Regions from separate parts of the Desulfurispirillum indicum S5 genome, predicted to be linked through region 1. Evidence: riboswitches for the same ligand, from Rfam matches in the RefSeq annotation. Region 1 holds a riboswitch; each other region holds the start of a gene.

Region 1 (3,684 bases):
CATGGCAAGAGCCAGTTGCAGACACGTCTCGCGGCGTGGTTGATCGTCGCGTACAAAACTCCAGTTCAGCAGGGTTACCGGGCCGGTAAGCATACCTTTGACCGGTTTTCCTGTCAGGGATTGAGCATACTGGGTCCATTGTACGCTGATGGGATGCGGTCGCTCCACGTCGCCGTAGAGAACCGGTGGTTTGACGCAGCGGCTGCCATAGCTCTGTACCCAGCCGTGGCGGGTAAAACAGAAACCCTCCAGGTGCTCGGCAAAGTACTCCACCATGTCGGTACGTTCGAATTCTCCATGCACAAAAACATCAAGGCCGGACTCTTCCTGGAAGTCAATGACCTGACAGATGTATTCCTTGATCGTCTGTTGATACTCTTCCGCGGTTATGTGCCCCTGGCGGAAGCGATGACGGACTGCCCGGATTTCCGGTGTCTGCGGGAAAGATCCTATGGTCGTAGTCGGCAGCAGGGGTAGGTTGAAACGTTCACTCTGGGCGATGCGCCGCTGATCAGAGGTCTCCTGACGCACAGAGATTTCGGGGGTGAGGGCTTCCATCTGGTGTCGTACGGATTGACGCCTGACGCGTTTGCTGCCTGCCCGTGCCGCCAACGCCTGGCGATTCTCCTCGAAGGGTGCCGCGACTGGTTCGCCGGCAAGGGCGGAGCGCAGCAGATTCAGTTCGCCGCACTTCTGGCGGGCAAAGGCAAGCCAGTTGAAAATTTCCGGATCCAGCTCATGCTCCAGTTCAAGGTCAACGGGAACATGGAGTAAAGAGCAGGAGGTTCCCAGCATGACCTGCTCTTCGCCAATCCACTGTGACGCGTATTCGGCCACCTCGCGTGCCTGGTCAAGATCGGTGCGCCACACATTGCGGCCGTCCACCAGCCCCAGAGAGAGATACCTGGATGTTGGCCACTGGCTCAGGAGGGCGGGCAGCTGATCCGGCGCGCTTACCAGGTCGACATGCAGGCCAGTGACAGGCAGATCCAGAGCCAGTTCCAGGTTTTCTTCCAGGCCGCCAAAATAGGTGGCTACCAGTATCCGCGCCGGGTTTGCCGCGTTTTGCAGGCGCTTGTATACGGCCGTGAATTCAGCACGGGCCGCCCTGGGGAGATCACTGGCCAGGATGGGCTCATCCAGTTGAATCCACTGGCAGCAAGTGGCAAGTCGGGTGAGAATAGCCTCGTACACTGAGACGAGGGCATCCAGATGCTGCCAGCGGTCAAAACCTTCCACCGTCTCCTTGCCCAGGGCCAGAAATGTGAAGGGGCCGGGGAGTACGGGCTTGGCGGGAAAACCTGCCTGGATCGCCTCTTCAAGGTGATCAAAAAGATCACTGCTGGAGAGCCGGAACTGCTGCTTTGGAAAGAACTCCGGCACAATATAGTGATAATTGGTATTGAACCATTTCGTCATTTCCATGGCTGGAGCACTCGCATTGCCCCTCACTCCACGTGCCATAAAGAAGCGCGTGTCCAGGTCTGCCTGTTCACCTTCCCGGCGGAAGCGTTCAGGTACTGCACCCACCATGGCGATCATGTCGAGCATGTGGTCGTAAAAGGAGAAATCTCCTACGGGGACCAGGTCAATACCGGCGCGCCTCTGAAGTTGCCAGTGCAGACGGCGCAGAACGCGGCCATCGGCCTGAAGGCTCTCCAGGGTGGCTGTTCCCTTCCAGTAGGCTTCAAGAATGGTTTTCAGTTCACGGCGTGAACCCATACGGGGAAATCCAAGTGTGTGCGTCAGCATAGTCAGCTCCTTTTCTGGAATTGGTACCCAAAGTAAAGGCACTGACAGCGCTCAGCGTGCATATTCCCGATGACGGACATACACGCAGAAAACGCAAAACCCATCCCCTGCTGGCAGGAAATGGGTGTAAGGAAGAGTTATCGCGAATCTGCAGCGGTGTTCAGCCATGAGCAGAATTCGTGTACCCCTGCTCTACACCCTGGCGCGAGGTGCTGTCAGGCCTGAGAACAGGGCGTCTTCTGGCTTCCGGCTTTTTTCGCTCCATGGCCTTCCCAGATAACTATCCAGTGACCATGCAGCATGTGTCCGGTTACAGCGGCGCGTCCGCGACGGATTTTCACCGTCTTCCGTTTCCTGCTCTCGAATCTGTAATGGGAGGGAGGGTTTTCACCAGTAATACGGGATCTGCCCTCATCTGTCTCTATGGATACCGCACTCTGGCATGGCAGGTCAACCGGTAAAATGCAATTGGAATGGCGTGCCATTCCTGGAGTCACGCTTTGGTGGTTCTGCCTTCTACGGGCATGGACATTCTCGAGGGAGGAAGGTATGGTGAATTTTCTTAGGAAGCATGTTTGCCTGGAGGTGTCATGGGCTCTCTGAGTTTTTCAGGTCGCCGTGTACAAGTGTTGCGTTTTCTGTTGGTGTTCTCAGTGATCCTGGGAGTTTACGCCGAAGTGTCCGCTGGGAGCCACGCTGTGGATATTCACCTGCAGACTGCCACGGGTACGCTGCGCGGTACCCTGCAGTTGCCGGAAGCGGCGGGGAAAACGGCGGCGGTGGCGCTGATTATTGCTGGTTCCGGTCCCACGGATCGCGACGGAAACACCGTGGGGCTGCCGGGGCGAAACAACAGTCTGAAGATGCTGGCTGAGGAGTTGGCGCGTGCGGGCTATGCTTCCGTGCGTTATGACAAGCGGGGCATCGGGGCCAGCAACCAGGCGGCACTGGATGAGTCGCAGCTACGGCTGGACACCTATGTTCAGGATGCCGCCAGCTGGATGGAAATGCTTGTCGCCGATTCGCGTTTTGACTGTGTTGTGGTTATCGGTCACAGCGAGGGAGCCCTGATCGGCATATTGGCAGCTCAGCAGCAGCCACACTGCGCCCGTGTCACCCTTGCCAGCCCGTCAGGAAGTGCCGCAGATCTGCTGCGCCACCAGTTATCCGGGCTTTTGCCGACGGATCTTGAGCGTGCAGCGGCGGCGATTATCCGGTCCCTCGAAATGGGGGAGACGGTGCCGGTTGTGCCGCAGGAACTGGCCCTTCTGTTCCGTGAGAGTGTGCAGCCATACCTGATCTCCTGGTTTCCTTACCAGCCTGCCGAGGAGCTGCAGAAACTGAGTACTCCCGTTGCCATCTTCCATGGGCAGACCGACATGCAGGTGCCGGTCGCTGAGGCTCAGGCGCTTCAGGCGGCGAATCCCGACGCGCGGCTTCATGTGATTCCCGGCATGAATCATATTCTCAAGCTGGTTGAAGACGATCCGCAGGCGCAGCGGATTTCCTATGAAAATCCGGATGTGCCGCTGGCACCGGAACTGGTGCGGCAGCTGGTGAATTTTCTGAATGAAGCCCTCGTGCCAGCAGAGGAGCTGCCATAGGCTCTGCGAACCTGCAGAACCCAGATATCCCATCCGGGAGCCGGTATGGCTGCTGTTGCCAGAATATGCAGAGGAGATAGCCCGCACGTGTCTGCGTGTTCCGTGGTTGATTCCTCCGGCGGCCTGTGTCACTGTACGGTCTTCTGAAGGCAGAGGCAGGAGGTTTCGTGTGCGCGGCGGCAAAAGCGACTCGGGTTTTCACACCATGAAGAATATGGCGGAGCTGCCCGCCGATCTGCTTGACACTTACCTGGAGCGATGTCAACGGCGAACAGCTGACAAAAATGGCATCCTCTTCGGCCCTCACGAGGCTCCCGACTTTATCTAC
Region 2 (3,684 bases), 370 kb from region 1:
CTGCCGGATTTCCCCCGAAGCCAGGCGGTGTTGAAAGTGCGCATACTGCGTAGGTGCCTCACGATGCAGCTGCAGTGCCCGCTGCGCCGAGGCATCGGGCAGAATATTGATCTGTCCCATGTGCATCCGGCGCAGGGTATCAATATCATAACCGTAGAAATCCACAGCCGCCTGATTGGCATCCAGAATAGTGCGCGTCTGTTCATCAATCAGCAGCATGACCGAACCATGCTTGAGGAAAGCACCATAGGTGAAGAGCTCTTCGCCTGAGGCCACAGACAACGACATGCAGAGCACGATACAGATCAAAGGTATACGCATGATCCTCTCACCACTTTCATTTTCAGTGAGCCCGAACCTGTGTTGTACCTGTTCCGAGAAAGTCTCTGCAATATCTTTTTATCAACTTATTCCATGGCAAATTACCCATTCTTTACCCATGCTTCCAGTAGGAATGCAGAATATATTCAGCGTACCGTTTTCCAGGCCATTCAGGCATGCAGCCATTTTTTCATTTTCCCCGTGCCATTCCCCGCCTGGTGTGCGAGAATTTCCGGAACTCCTCACGATGGCAACAGCTTGCTGAAATACTTAAAAAATACGCAGGCAATTGAAAAATGCTCAGGTGCAAGGCGCTCGCGGAGCGTGGAATGAAGCGTACTTCCCGTACGTTGCAATGACGCGCGACGGCGGGCAACACCGCAGATGAGGGTTTTTCAGCAGCCTGCTGAACCTTTTCCCGCCATTCCGGGAGCACACCAAGTGGCCGGGGAAGTTCATGGATACGCTTACGAATGGCATCACACCTCCAACACTCAAGAGTACCGGAAAGCACCATGCGGAAACTGAGCCAAGCCATCTGCCTCAAGCCAGCCGAGGCCCTTATCGGTGAACATCCTCAGACCATCTACACCATCCTTGGCTCCTGCGTCTGCGTGATCATGCACAGCCCACGCCTGAAGATCACCGGCATCACCCATGCCCTGATGCCCTCCATCGGCCAGGCCAGCACCACCACTCCCCTGAAGTACGCCGATGGCTGTGTGCGCTTTCTCCATGACGCCTTCCGCTCCCGTGGCGTCAAACCCCACGAACTCACCGTCAGCGTCTTTGGCGGCAGCCGTATGGCAAACCAGCCAAGGCGTCACGCCTGGATAAGCGTCGGAGAGCTCAATGTGGAAGTTACCCTCACCCTGCTGCGCGAACTTGGCTACCCCATCAGCCACCAGGAAACCGGAGGCATCAATGGCCGTAAAGTCTTCATCAACTGCGCCAGCGGAGAGGTTCTGCTCAAACGCCTGCCCACGCTTCCCGAGTGCCTGTGACAGGAGAGTTGCCGATGCAGACACTTTTCTTCCGCCCCCGCTGAATGGCTTTGACAGTAACGCCCGCTTTCGGTAAAAGAAACAGCAACAGATTCCGGTGTCTGGCACTGCCCGTGTCAGATGAAAAGGGAAGCGGGGTGCAACTCCCCCACGGACCCGCCACTGTGAGCGACGACGACGGATCACTTTGCCACTGGCCTCTCAGGTTGGGAAGGCGATCGGGAGGATGAATCGCAAGTCAGGAGACCTGCCGGAATCACACAGGCCTGCACGGCAGACCTGTGTACTCAACCCTTCCCGGGTATGGAAGGTGGGTGCCGGTTCGGACATTTTCGGGTTTTGCTCGCAACGTGTACCTCCTGTGTTCCCCTGCTTGCCCGGGATACAACGCAGGAGGCTTTTTCATGCCAGCTTTTTTTGCTTGTATCCCGCTGTCAGTCTTACCATGGCAGCGGATGTTTCCCCCGAATTCCCCTGGTGCCGCCCGAACCGTCACGGACACCACGGGAGGCAACCCGTGATGAAGCCCATCATCGACACCATCACCGCCCCCAGCGCCGAAATCCGCGCTGCCGCCCAGGCCCGCATTGACAGCCTGGCCAAACCCCTGGGCAGCCTGGGCAGGCTGGAATCCATCGCCGCCCAGGTGGCCGCCATCAGTGGCACCATCACCCCCGCCCCCCGCAGGAAGTGCACCATCGTCATGTCCGCTGACCACGGCATCGTGGAAGAGGGCATCGCCTGCGCTCCCCAGGAAGTCACCGCCATTCAGACCATCAACATGCTCAAAAACCTGACGGGCATCTGCGTGCTCAGCAACGCCAATGGAGCCGATGTGCGCGTGGTGGATATCGGCATCAAACCCAACATATCCCACCCCGGCCTGATTGCGCGCAAAGTGCGCCCCGGCACCGCCAACTTCGCCAAAGAAGCGGCCATGGAGCGCCACGAGGCCGAACAGGCCGTCCTCACCGGCATCCAGGTGGTTCAGGAGCTGGCACACGAAGGCTATAACCTGATCGGCACCGGCGAAATGGGCATCGGCAACACCAGCTGCAGCAGCGCCATCTTCATGGCCCTGACCGGAGCCAGCGCCGACGAGGCCGTGGGCAAAGGGGGCGGCATCACCGACGAAGCGCTGGCCCGCAAAAAACAGGTCATCAGCGCCGCCCTGGCCCTGCACCAGCCGGACCCCGCCGACCCCCTGGATGTACTGTCCAAAGTGGGCGGACTGGACGTGGCGGGCATGGTGGGCTGCTTTCTGGGCGCTGCCCACAGTAAAGTCCCCGTGGTGATCGACGGCTTTATCTCCGCCGCCGCCGCCCTGGTGGCCTGCCGCCTCAATCCGCTGGTGCGGGAGTACCTGATCCCCTCCCACCGCTCGGCGGAGCCCGGCTACGTCCGCATTATGGCGGAACTGCAGCTGGAACCCCTGCTGCACCTGGATATGCGCCTGGGCGAAGGCACCGGCTGCCCCCTGGCCTTCGGCATTGTGGATGCGGCCCTCAGTATGCTGAGCACCATGGCCACCTTCGATGAAGCCATGATCAACCGCGACTACCTGGTGGATATACGACCATGAAACACCCCGAATCCGTTCCCCAAAGCGCCATTGTACTGGCGGCCTTCGGCACCACCTACCCCGCCACCCTGGAACCCATCCTGGCCATGCTGCGGGACATCGAGCAGCGCTATCCCGGCATCCCCGTCCGCCTGGCCTTCACCTCCAACTTCATCCGCCGCAAGTGGCATGAGCGCGCCGCCGACGCGGCATATCGCCGTGACCACCCGAACATTCCCCAGCAGATCTTTGCCGTCAAAAACGTGCTGGGCGCCATGGCCGATCTGCAGCATGAAGGCTGCCGCAACATCGTGGTGCAGCCCGTGCTGATCGTCGATGGCGAGGAATACCGCGACCTGGTGGCCTGCGTGGAAGCCCTGGGCGCCATCAGGGCCCATAAACCCCACCTGCAGCCCTTCGCCAAAGTCGCCATCGGCAAGCCCCTGCTGGGCTCCTTTCACCACCGTGAGCAGCTTGACGCCCTGGTAGCGGCCCTCAAACCCGATATCGACGCCGCCCGCGCCGCCGGAGCCGCCCTGGTCTACATGGGCCACGGCAACGAACACATGGCCCAGGGCGCCTACTACGAGCTGGAAATTCTGCTGCGCCGCCAGTATGGCATCCCCGTCTGCATTGGCCTGGTGGAAGGCCTGCCCGACTTTGAAACCGTACAGGAAAAGCTGGTCGCCGCCGGAGCGCGCTCCGTGCTCCTGAAACCCCTGATGTACGTGGCCGGAGACCACGCCCGCAACGACATGGCCGGCGACGAAGAGGACTCGTGGCTCACCATGCTTCAGG
Region 3 (3,684 bases), 860 kb from region 1:
GTCTGCCCAGGTGGTAGCCACGCAGGATCATCGCCTGGTAGACCCGCTGGGAACGCTCATGGCTGCGCAGAAACAGACTGCCCCACAGCCAGGCCATGGTGCGCAGTGACAGAAGTGACCATGGTTTTATCGAGTAACCGCGCAGGGTCATGGCGGTGGTCATGCGTCCATGGTCATCGGCAATGACATGGAAATACCTCAGCACAAGCCCGGCCATATCGGCCATCACCGGCGGCAGCCCCAGGGACTTCAAGGTATTTATTGTTACCTCCAGGGTCATGGTTCCTATCATCGCGAACACCACCATCATGATGGCATAAAAGCGGGCCGCAATCAAAAGAGCGGCGTGCGTCCCCTCACGGGAGACACTGACCATCCCGAGATCCAACAGCACCGTCTGGCCACCAGCAAAGGGGAGGAAAATCACCATGGCCACAATAATGAACGATGGCAGACGCAGACGGTTGAAGAGGGCCATTGGCCCAAGGCCCGCCAGCACTGAACACGCAAACCCAACCCCCAGAATCAGTGGCAGCAAATGCAGCGCTTTGACAAAGGAAAAGCTGAAGGCCAGCACCAGGGCAGCCAGCAAACGACAACGCGGATCCCAACGGTGGAGAAAACAAAAACACCCCATGGATCGTGCTATGCCTCCATGTTTTCGTCGAGCAGCGCAGGGCTGGTTCGCTGAAAATAGTGCACCAGCCAGGCACAGAAGGCACCCTCCAGGAGGACTAAAGGAATATGCACCAGCACCAGGACGAGCAGAGCCGCCCGTTCAGCGGCAGCGTCTATATGTACTGGCATCCACAGGAGTACGGTTGATGCAAAAATGATGACTGCCAGCACCGACCCCAGGGAGCCCACAAAAAAAGCCAGTCCGAGATACAGGAGGTTGCCGCCACGCATGGCCACAGGACGCATCATCCGATAAACCCCACTGGCCACCAGTGCAGGAATACCAATGATCAGGGAATTTATGCCTATGGTGGTCAGCCCGCCATGACCCAGCATGATTGCCTGCAGAAAAATGGCGATGACCACCGCTGGCAGCGCGTAATAGCCCAGCATAACACCCAGTATGCCACTGAGCATAAGGTGCGCGCTGGTGGGAGGGATGGGAATATGCACAGTGGAGAGGACGAAGAAAGCTGCCGTAAACAGTGCCGCGCGGGGAATCCCTTCCCGGGGGTCTGCCATGCGGTTGATTCTTGCTACTGCCACTGCCGTCAGGCCAATAGTGAGCGCAAAAGCTCCAACAGTTACCGGCAGTGGCAATATGCCGTCAGGAATATGCATGACTCTTCTTTCCTTTGCGGAAATAGAGCGCCGTTCCCACAGCACCCCAGACGACCAGGCCGAACATGAGAAGGGTGCGCAGTCTTCCTGTTTCTGTACGGGAAGTAATGGTAATATCCTCATCGCCCAGATCAACATGGATCATGGCCCCATGGCCCGCCTGTCGCAGCTGAATGCTCCAGGTACCTGAAATCTGCTGATCCGGGGTAACGCGCACATGCCCCTGCTCATCGGCCACAGTGGTCAGCCAGGGCGTGCGGGGATTCTGAGGCGAAAAGACCACCACCTGGGCGCCAGCCATGGGCGTGCCATCCTCATAGATAGCTTCCACGAAGATCACCCTCTGGATTTCCGTACGGGTAACCACACCATGCGCATGGGCAATACCCGAGCTCAACAGAAAAGCACAGAGAACCAGCAGGGCAAACCGCATTGACACGGTAGTGCCCGAAACGATTACCATCGGTGATATTCCGGAATATCTGGGGGAACAACAAGAGCTCGCACTGGACATAAAAAAGCCTCCTGGGATCTGCCCCGGATACGGAAGAACCCAGAAGGCGTCGTGGCTGTTAACCCCAACGTCTCTGCGCACCCGCCTTCCATACCCGGGAAGGGTCGTGTGTACTTTCCGGCAGGTCTCCTGGCTTGCGAATCATCCTCCAGATCGCCTTCCCGGCACGGGCCAGTGGCTTGTGATCCATCGTCATCGCTTACAGTGGCGGGTCCGCGGGGGATTTGCACCCCTCTTCCCTTTTCACCCGGATACGGGCACCGAAAATGAGAACTAAACGTGTTTACGGTACCTGTACCCATTTGTCAAGATACCTGCCATTGCACCTCTTCAGCAGTGACTCAGTGCCATTGGACACTGCAGTGTCCTTCGCCGGCATGACCCACATGCATACCCTGAAGCTTCAGTCTGTCAGCGCCAGCGGCGAAAACAGCAAAGCCGATACCTTCGAGATTCACATCATCGTCAGCATCCTTGTCGGCTCTGCCGAATATATGATCAAAGTGAAACGTCATTTCCAGATCACCGTCTTCGTCCTTACTGACAAATCCCTTGCGCTCATCACCCACAAATTCGCCACAGCGATAGGTGGCAACGTCATCGGAAGTTATCTGAAAGCTGACACTGCGACCATCCTTCCGGGCGGTGCCAATCAGCACCATAGACGCTCCCTTGAGCATGCCCGACTCCGCCTTGACAACCTGCCAGGAAAGGGCATTGTAGTGACCAGGCGTGACGTTCTCAACGACACCTACCAGCACTGGTGGCTCTTCCACGCTGCCGCGGGCCAGGTCAACCACATGAATCCCTTCCAGGGAAGCCTTGGCGCTGTAGGTGATGGCATCGGCCACCTCGGGGTCAAAGGGCGGGGTAGTCTGGTAGGCCGTGATATTCTGGAGCACCACAAAGGCGTGGTCAAAATTCAGCTGCCAGCCATCCTTGGTGAGTTTCGGACTCATAAACCCCTCGGCTATCAGTTCTTCGCCATTGGCAAAGAATTTCAGCGTTCCGGCAGAAGCCATGCTGAAGCATGACAGCAGCGCCAGGGTGCTGGCCAGGAAAAGCCCGGTAGATCGCATTGTTTTCTTCATGGAAAATCTCCCTGCAACGTGCATATACACGGTATTTCCTGCCACAACTACGCTTTATCGCTCGAAAAAGTCAAGAAAAATATTACGAAATTTATTTTCGTGTTACCAGATAAAGACGAATTTCCTTGTCAACAAGGGGAATTTTGATAATATTTGTGCGCTTTCAAGGATTTTTTTTTAACATTCATCGCACATGGCGTCTTGAGCGTCAGTGAAACTCTTCAAGGAGGGTTGCATGCGTATACTGCTCTTTCTGGCTACCAACCTGGCGGTCATTGTCGTCGCCAGCATTACCCTGAGCCTGCTGGGCGTTGGTTCCATCCTGGATGCTTCGGGCACCGGGCTCAACCTGACCAGCCTGCTCATTTTCTGTTTTGTCTTCGGCATGTCCGGTTCTTTTGTCTCCCTGCTGCTTTCGAAATGGATAGCAAAAAAAGGGACTGGCACCGTTATCATCGAGCGCCCGCGTAACGAGCGCGAGCAGTGGCTTGTGCAGACGGTGCGTGAGCTTTCCCAGAAAGCCGGCATCGGCATGCCTGAAGTGGGCGTTTTTCCGGCTCAGCAGTCTAACGCCTTTGCCACCGGCTGGAATCGCAACAACGCCCTGGTGGCGGTGAGCCAGGGGATGCTCCAGCGTTTCAGTGACGAGGAGATCCGCGCCGTGCTCGGACATGAAATCGGCCACGTGGCCAACGGCGATATGGTAACCCTGGCCCTGATCCAGGGTGTGGTGAATACCTTTGTCATGTTTTTCGCCCGCATCATCGGTTACACCGTGGA
Region 4 (3,684 bases), 320 kb from region 1:
TCCAGGCGCTTGAGCCGGAAGACCTCCCTGGCCCTGGGGGGCAGTTCCGCGATGGCATCCATGAGGATTGCCAGCTCTTCACGGGACAAAGCGGTGTCTTCGGCTGAGGGAGCCCGGCCCATGGCACTTTCCAGTTCTTCGGGGCTGATATCCTCCACGGGCATGTGGCTCGCGGATCGATAGTAGTCGATCAGTACATTGTGGGCAACTTTCAGCAGGTACGCTTTGGGATTGAGCAGGGAGATGGAGCTGCGCAGCAGGCGCAGGAAGGTTTCCTGGGTCAGGTCTGCCGCTGTTCCGGAAGAGGATACGCGGCTGGAGAAATAGCGCAGGATATCCTTGTGGTGGTTGCGGTAGATGTCGTGGGGATTCTGATCTGACATGGATGCCCTCTTCCAGTCGCTCTTCCGGGTGCGTCGCGTTCACGCTGCTTCACCTTCTGGTGAGTGTGGAGGCACGGGCGATCATGTTAGTTTACGCAAACTTTCTAGCGCTTTTTTCGATCCTCTGTCAAGGGTATTCGGGCATTTCAGCAGGAAAGTGCTGTGGGTGAGGCTGTCGCAGGGGTGAAGGGGTGCCGTGGCCAGCAAAAGAAACAGGGAGCGCCGGCTGACGCTCCCTGGATATACATGTTCTGAGGGGTTTTACTCTGCGGGCTGTCCGGCGCTGCGGCTCTTGCTGCGCTCAATGGACTGCAGGGCCAGGTAGTTTTCGCCAAAACGCTTGAGGTTGTCGATTTCGTTGTCATACTGGTCGTAGTGACGCTCTTCATCCATGACCAGATCCTCGAAGAGTTTCTTGGAGACCGAGTCGGCGTTGGTGCCGCACTCGTTGGCCCAGCGGTTATAGTCCATGGCGCTCTGCTCTTCCATTTTGGCAGCCATTTCCAGCATTTTATTCACGTCCTGTTCTGGAATAACGTTGGAGCCGGCTTTCATTTCCACGTCGCCACCCAGGAAGAGGATGCGCTCGGCCAGACGCTCCACGTGGATCATCTCTTCGATGGCGGTGCGCTTGAAGAGCCCGGCCAGCAGGTCGTAGCCCTGGTCGTCACAGTGAAAGTGGAAATACATATACTGGTGGAGCGCGGCGATTTCTTCAGATACGGCCTTGTTCAGCAGAGCTATACTTTTTTCATGCATGGAATGCCTCCTGATATTCGAGATGGATAAAAAAATACGAGTCCGATGGGCAGATACTACTCCAGAAACCCGTGGCAATCAAGGGAAGCCGGGGGTGGGAAATCTTCCGTTGACATGGTCGCAGAGGCAGGGCACTATATCGATCCGGGATTCAGGGAAGTGCGGTGAAAATCCGTCGCTGCCCCCGCAACTGTAAGCCGGACAAGGCTCCATGCGCCACTGTGACAACACGGGAAGGCGGAGCTGAGGATGATGGCGAGCCAGGATACCTGCCCCGAGAACACACAGCGGAGGGATGTTCCTATGGAAGTTCTGTCTTCACGTTCCCGTCTTTTGTAGCCAGCGCTCTGCGGCCCACGTACCCATTTCTTTCATCACATGCGTACCCCTGCCACTGCCTGCCCGGATATTTGCCGGGATGATGTGCCGTCTTCGCGGACGGACAGTGGCGGAAGCCACGGAGCCTGAACTATGATCACTACTGTCATGAAGCGCGATGGTCGTTTTGTCCCCTTCGACCAGGAGCGCATCGCCACTGCCATCTTCAAGGCCGCCCGTTCGGTGGGCGGCAGCGACCGTAACATTGCCTCGGCCCTCTCCCTGCAGGTGCTGCGCGCCCTGGTGGACCAGTACGGCCAGTACGGTTCCTGCACCGTAGAGCAGGTGCAGGACTGCGTGGAAAAGGTTCTCATCGAGGGTGGCCACGCCAAAACCGCCAAAGCCTATATCATCTACCGCCACCAGCGCGCCGACATGCGGGCCATGACCGAAAGCTTCGAAGGTCTGGAGAGCATCGTGGAATCCTACCTGGGCGGCAGCGACTGGCGGGTCAACGAAAACAGCAACACCACCTATGCGCTGCAGGGGCTCAACAACTACATCTCTTCCACCATCACCGCCCGCTACTGGCTCAATAAGATCTATCCGCGCCAGGTGCAGGAAGCCCACTCCCGTGGCGACTTTCACATTCACGATCTGGGGCTGCTGGCGGTGTACTGCTGCGGCTGGGATCTGAAGGATCTGCTGGTGCGCGGCTTTCGCGGCGTGGCCGACAAGGTGGAGAGCAAGCCGGCCAAACACCTGCGCTCGGCCCTGGGTCAGGTGGTCAACTTCTTCTACACCCTGCAGGGGGAAGCCGCGGGGGCCCAGGCCTTTGCCAATTTCGATACCTGCCTGGCACCCTTTATCGCCTATGACCAGCTGACCTACCCCGAAGTGAAGCAGGCCATGCAGGAGTTCGTCTTCAACCTGAATATCCCCACCCGCGTGGGATTTCAGACGCCCTTCACCAACCTGACCATGGACCTGTACGTCCCCTCCACCCACCGCGACGAGCCGGTCATCATAGGCGGAAAGCCCCAGGAACGCACCTACGGGGAATTTCAGGAAGAGATGTTCATGCTCAACCAGGCCTTCATGGAAGTGATGATGGAAGGCGACGCCAAAGGGCGCGTCTTCACCTTCCCCATTCCCACCTACAACGTCAGCCGCGACTTCGACTGGCAGCACCCCATGGTGGGCAGGCTGATGGAGACTACCGCCAAGTACGGCATCCCCTACTTTGCCAACTTCGTCAACAGCGACATGAGCCCCGACGACGCGCGCAGCATGTGCTGTCGCCTGCGTCTGGACAATCGGGAACTGCACAAGCGCGGTGGCGGACTCTTTGGCGCCAATCCCCTGACCGGCTCCATTGGCGTGGTAACCATCAACCTGCCCCGCATCGCCCACAGCGTGGACAGCGAAACGGCCTTCTTTGAGCGGCTGGCCGAGCTGATGGAGCTGGCCCGCGACAGCCTCAAAATCAAACGCAAGGCCCTGGAGCGCCTGACGGAAAACGGCCTCTACCCCTATTCCCGCTTTTACCTGCAGGATATTCATCAGCGCTTTGGCGAGTACTGGCGAAACCACTTCAACACCATCGGCATCATCGGCATGAACGAAGCGCTGCTGAACTTTATCGGCGTGGATATCACCCATCCCGAAGGGCTGGAATTTTCCCGTCGCGTCATGGAATTCATGCGGGAGCGCCTGGGACAGTTCCAGCTGGAGGAAGACGTGCTCTACAACCTGGAGGCCACCCCCGCCGAAGGCACCTCGTTCCGCCTGGCCCGCAAGGACCGCCAGACCCTTCCCGGCATCATCACCTCCGGTACTGAAGAGCGCCCCTACTACACCAACTCCACCCAGATACCGGTGGAGAAAACCCGCGACCTCTTTGCCGCCCTGGACCATCAGGATCAGCTGCAGCCCCTCTACACCGGGGGGACCGTCTTCCACATCTTCCTGGGCGAAGCCGTGGAGGACGGCACCACCGTGGGCAAACTGCTGGACACCATCACCCGGCGCTACCACCTGCCCTACATCACCATCACACCGACATTTTCCATCTGCCCTGTTCACGGCTACCTCAAGGGCGAGCACACCCACTGCCCCCACTGCGCCCAGGAACAGCGGCAGGAAATTCAGACCCGGATTACCGAACTCAAAGGCCAGGACGGCCTGCACGAAATCAATCTGACAGGAGCACACTCATGAGCCA

What was found. Region 1 has a riboswitch for cobalamin ahead of metE (5-methyltetrahydropteroyltriglutamate--homocysteine S-methyltransferase). Riboswitches for the same ligand answer to the same signal wherever they lie in the genome.
Region 2: another riboswitch for cobalamin. It lies ahead of cobT (nicotinate-nucleotide--dimethylbenzimidazole phosphoribosyltransferase); the one in region 1 lies ahead of metE (5-methyltetrahydropteroyltriglutamate--homocysteine S-methyltransferase).
Region 3: another riboswitch for cobalamin. It lies ahead of SELIN_RS06350 (hypothetical protein); the one in region 1 lies ahead of metE (5-methyltetrahydropteroyltriglutamate--homocysteine S-methyltransferase).
Region 4: another riboswitch for cobalamin. It lies ahead of SELIN_RS11830 (ribonucleoside triphosphate reductase); the one in region 1 lies ahead of metE (5-methyltetrahydropteroyltriglutamate--homocysteine S-methyltransferase).

The regions. Positions count from the first base shown of each region.
Region 1 is NC_014836.1:2,206,806-2,210,489, reverse strand. Features, by position in the region: gene metE (5-methyltetrahydropteroyltriglutamate--homocysteine S-methyltransferase) at 1-1,752, opposite strand, end outside; cobalamin riboswitch at 1,965-2,138, opposite strand; gene SELIN_RS10355 (alpha/beta hydrolase) at 2,451-3,356, shown strand; gene SELIN_RS10350 (Crp/Fnr family transcriptional regulator) at 3,526-3,684, shown strand, end outside.
Region 2 is NC_014836.1:1,833,128-1,836,811, forward strand. Features, by position in the region: gene SELIN_RS14045 (PAS domain-containing sensor histidine kinase) at 1-321, opposite strand, end outside; gene SELIN_RS14050 (chemotaxis protein CheD) at 837-1,325, shown strand; cobalamin riboswitch at 1,404-1,594, shown strand; gene cobT (nicotinate-nucleotide--dimethylbenzimidazole phosphoribosyltransferase) at 1,846-2,907, shown strand; gene SELIN_RS08665 (sirohydrochlorin cobaltochelatase) at 2,904-3,684, shown strand, end outside.
Region 3 is NC_014836.1:1,343,292-1,346,975, reverse strand. Features, by position in the region: gene cbiQ (cobalt ECF transporter T component CbiQ) at 1-637, opposite strand, end outside; gene cbiM (cobalt transporter CbiM) at 646-1,299, opposite strand; gene SELIN_RS06350 (hypothetical protein) at 1,286-1,738, opposite strand; cobalamin riboswitch at 1,916-2,093, opposite strand; gene SELIN_RS06345 (hypothetical protein) at 2,155-2,904, opposite strand; gene htpX (protease HtpX) at 3,140-3,684, shown strand, end outside.
Region 4 is NC_014836.1:2,522,178-2,525,861, reverse strand. Features, by position in the region: gene SELIN_RS11840 (RNA polymerase sigma factor) at 1-383, opposite strand, end outside; gene SELIN_RS11835 (bacterioferritin) at 645-1,142, opposite strand; cobalamin riboswitch at 1,241-1,433, shown strand; gene SELIN_RS11830 (ribonucleoside triphosphate reductase) at 1,614-3,680, shown strand; gene nrdD (anaerobic ribonucleoside-triphosphate reductase) at 3,677-3,684, shown strand, end outside.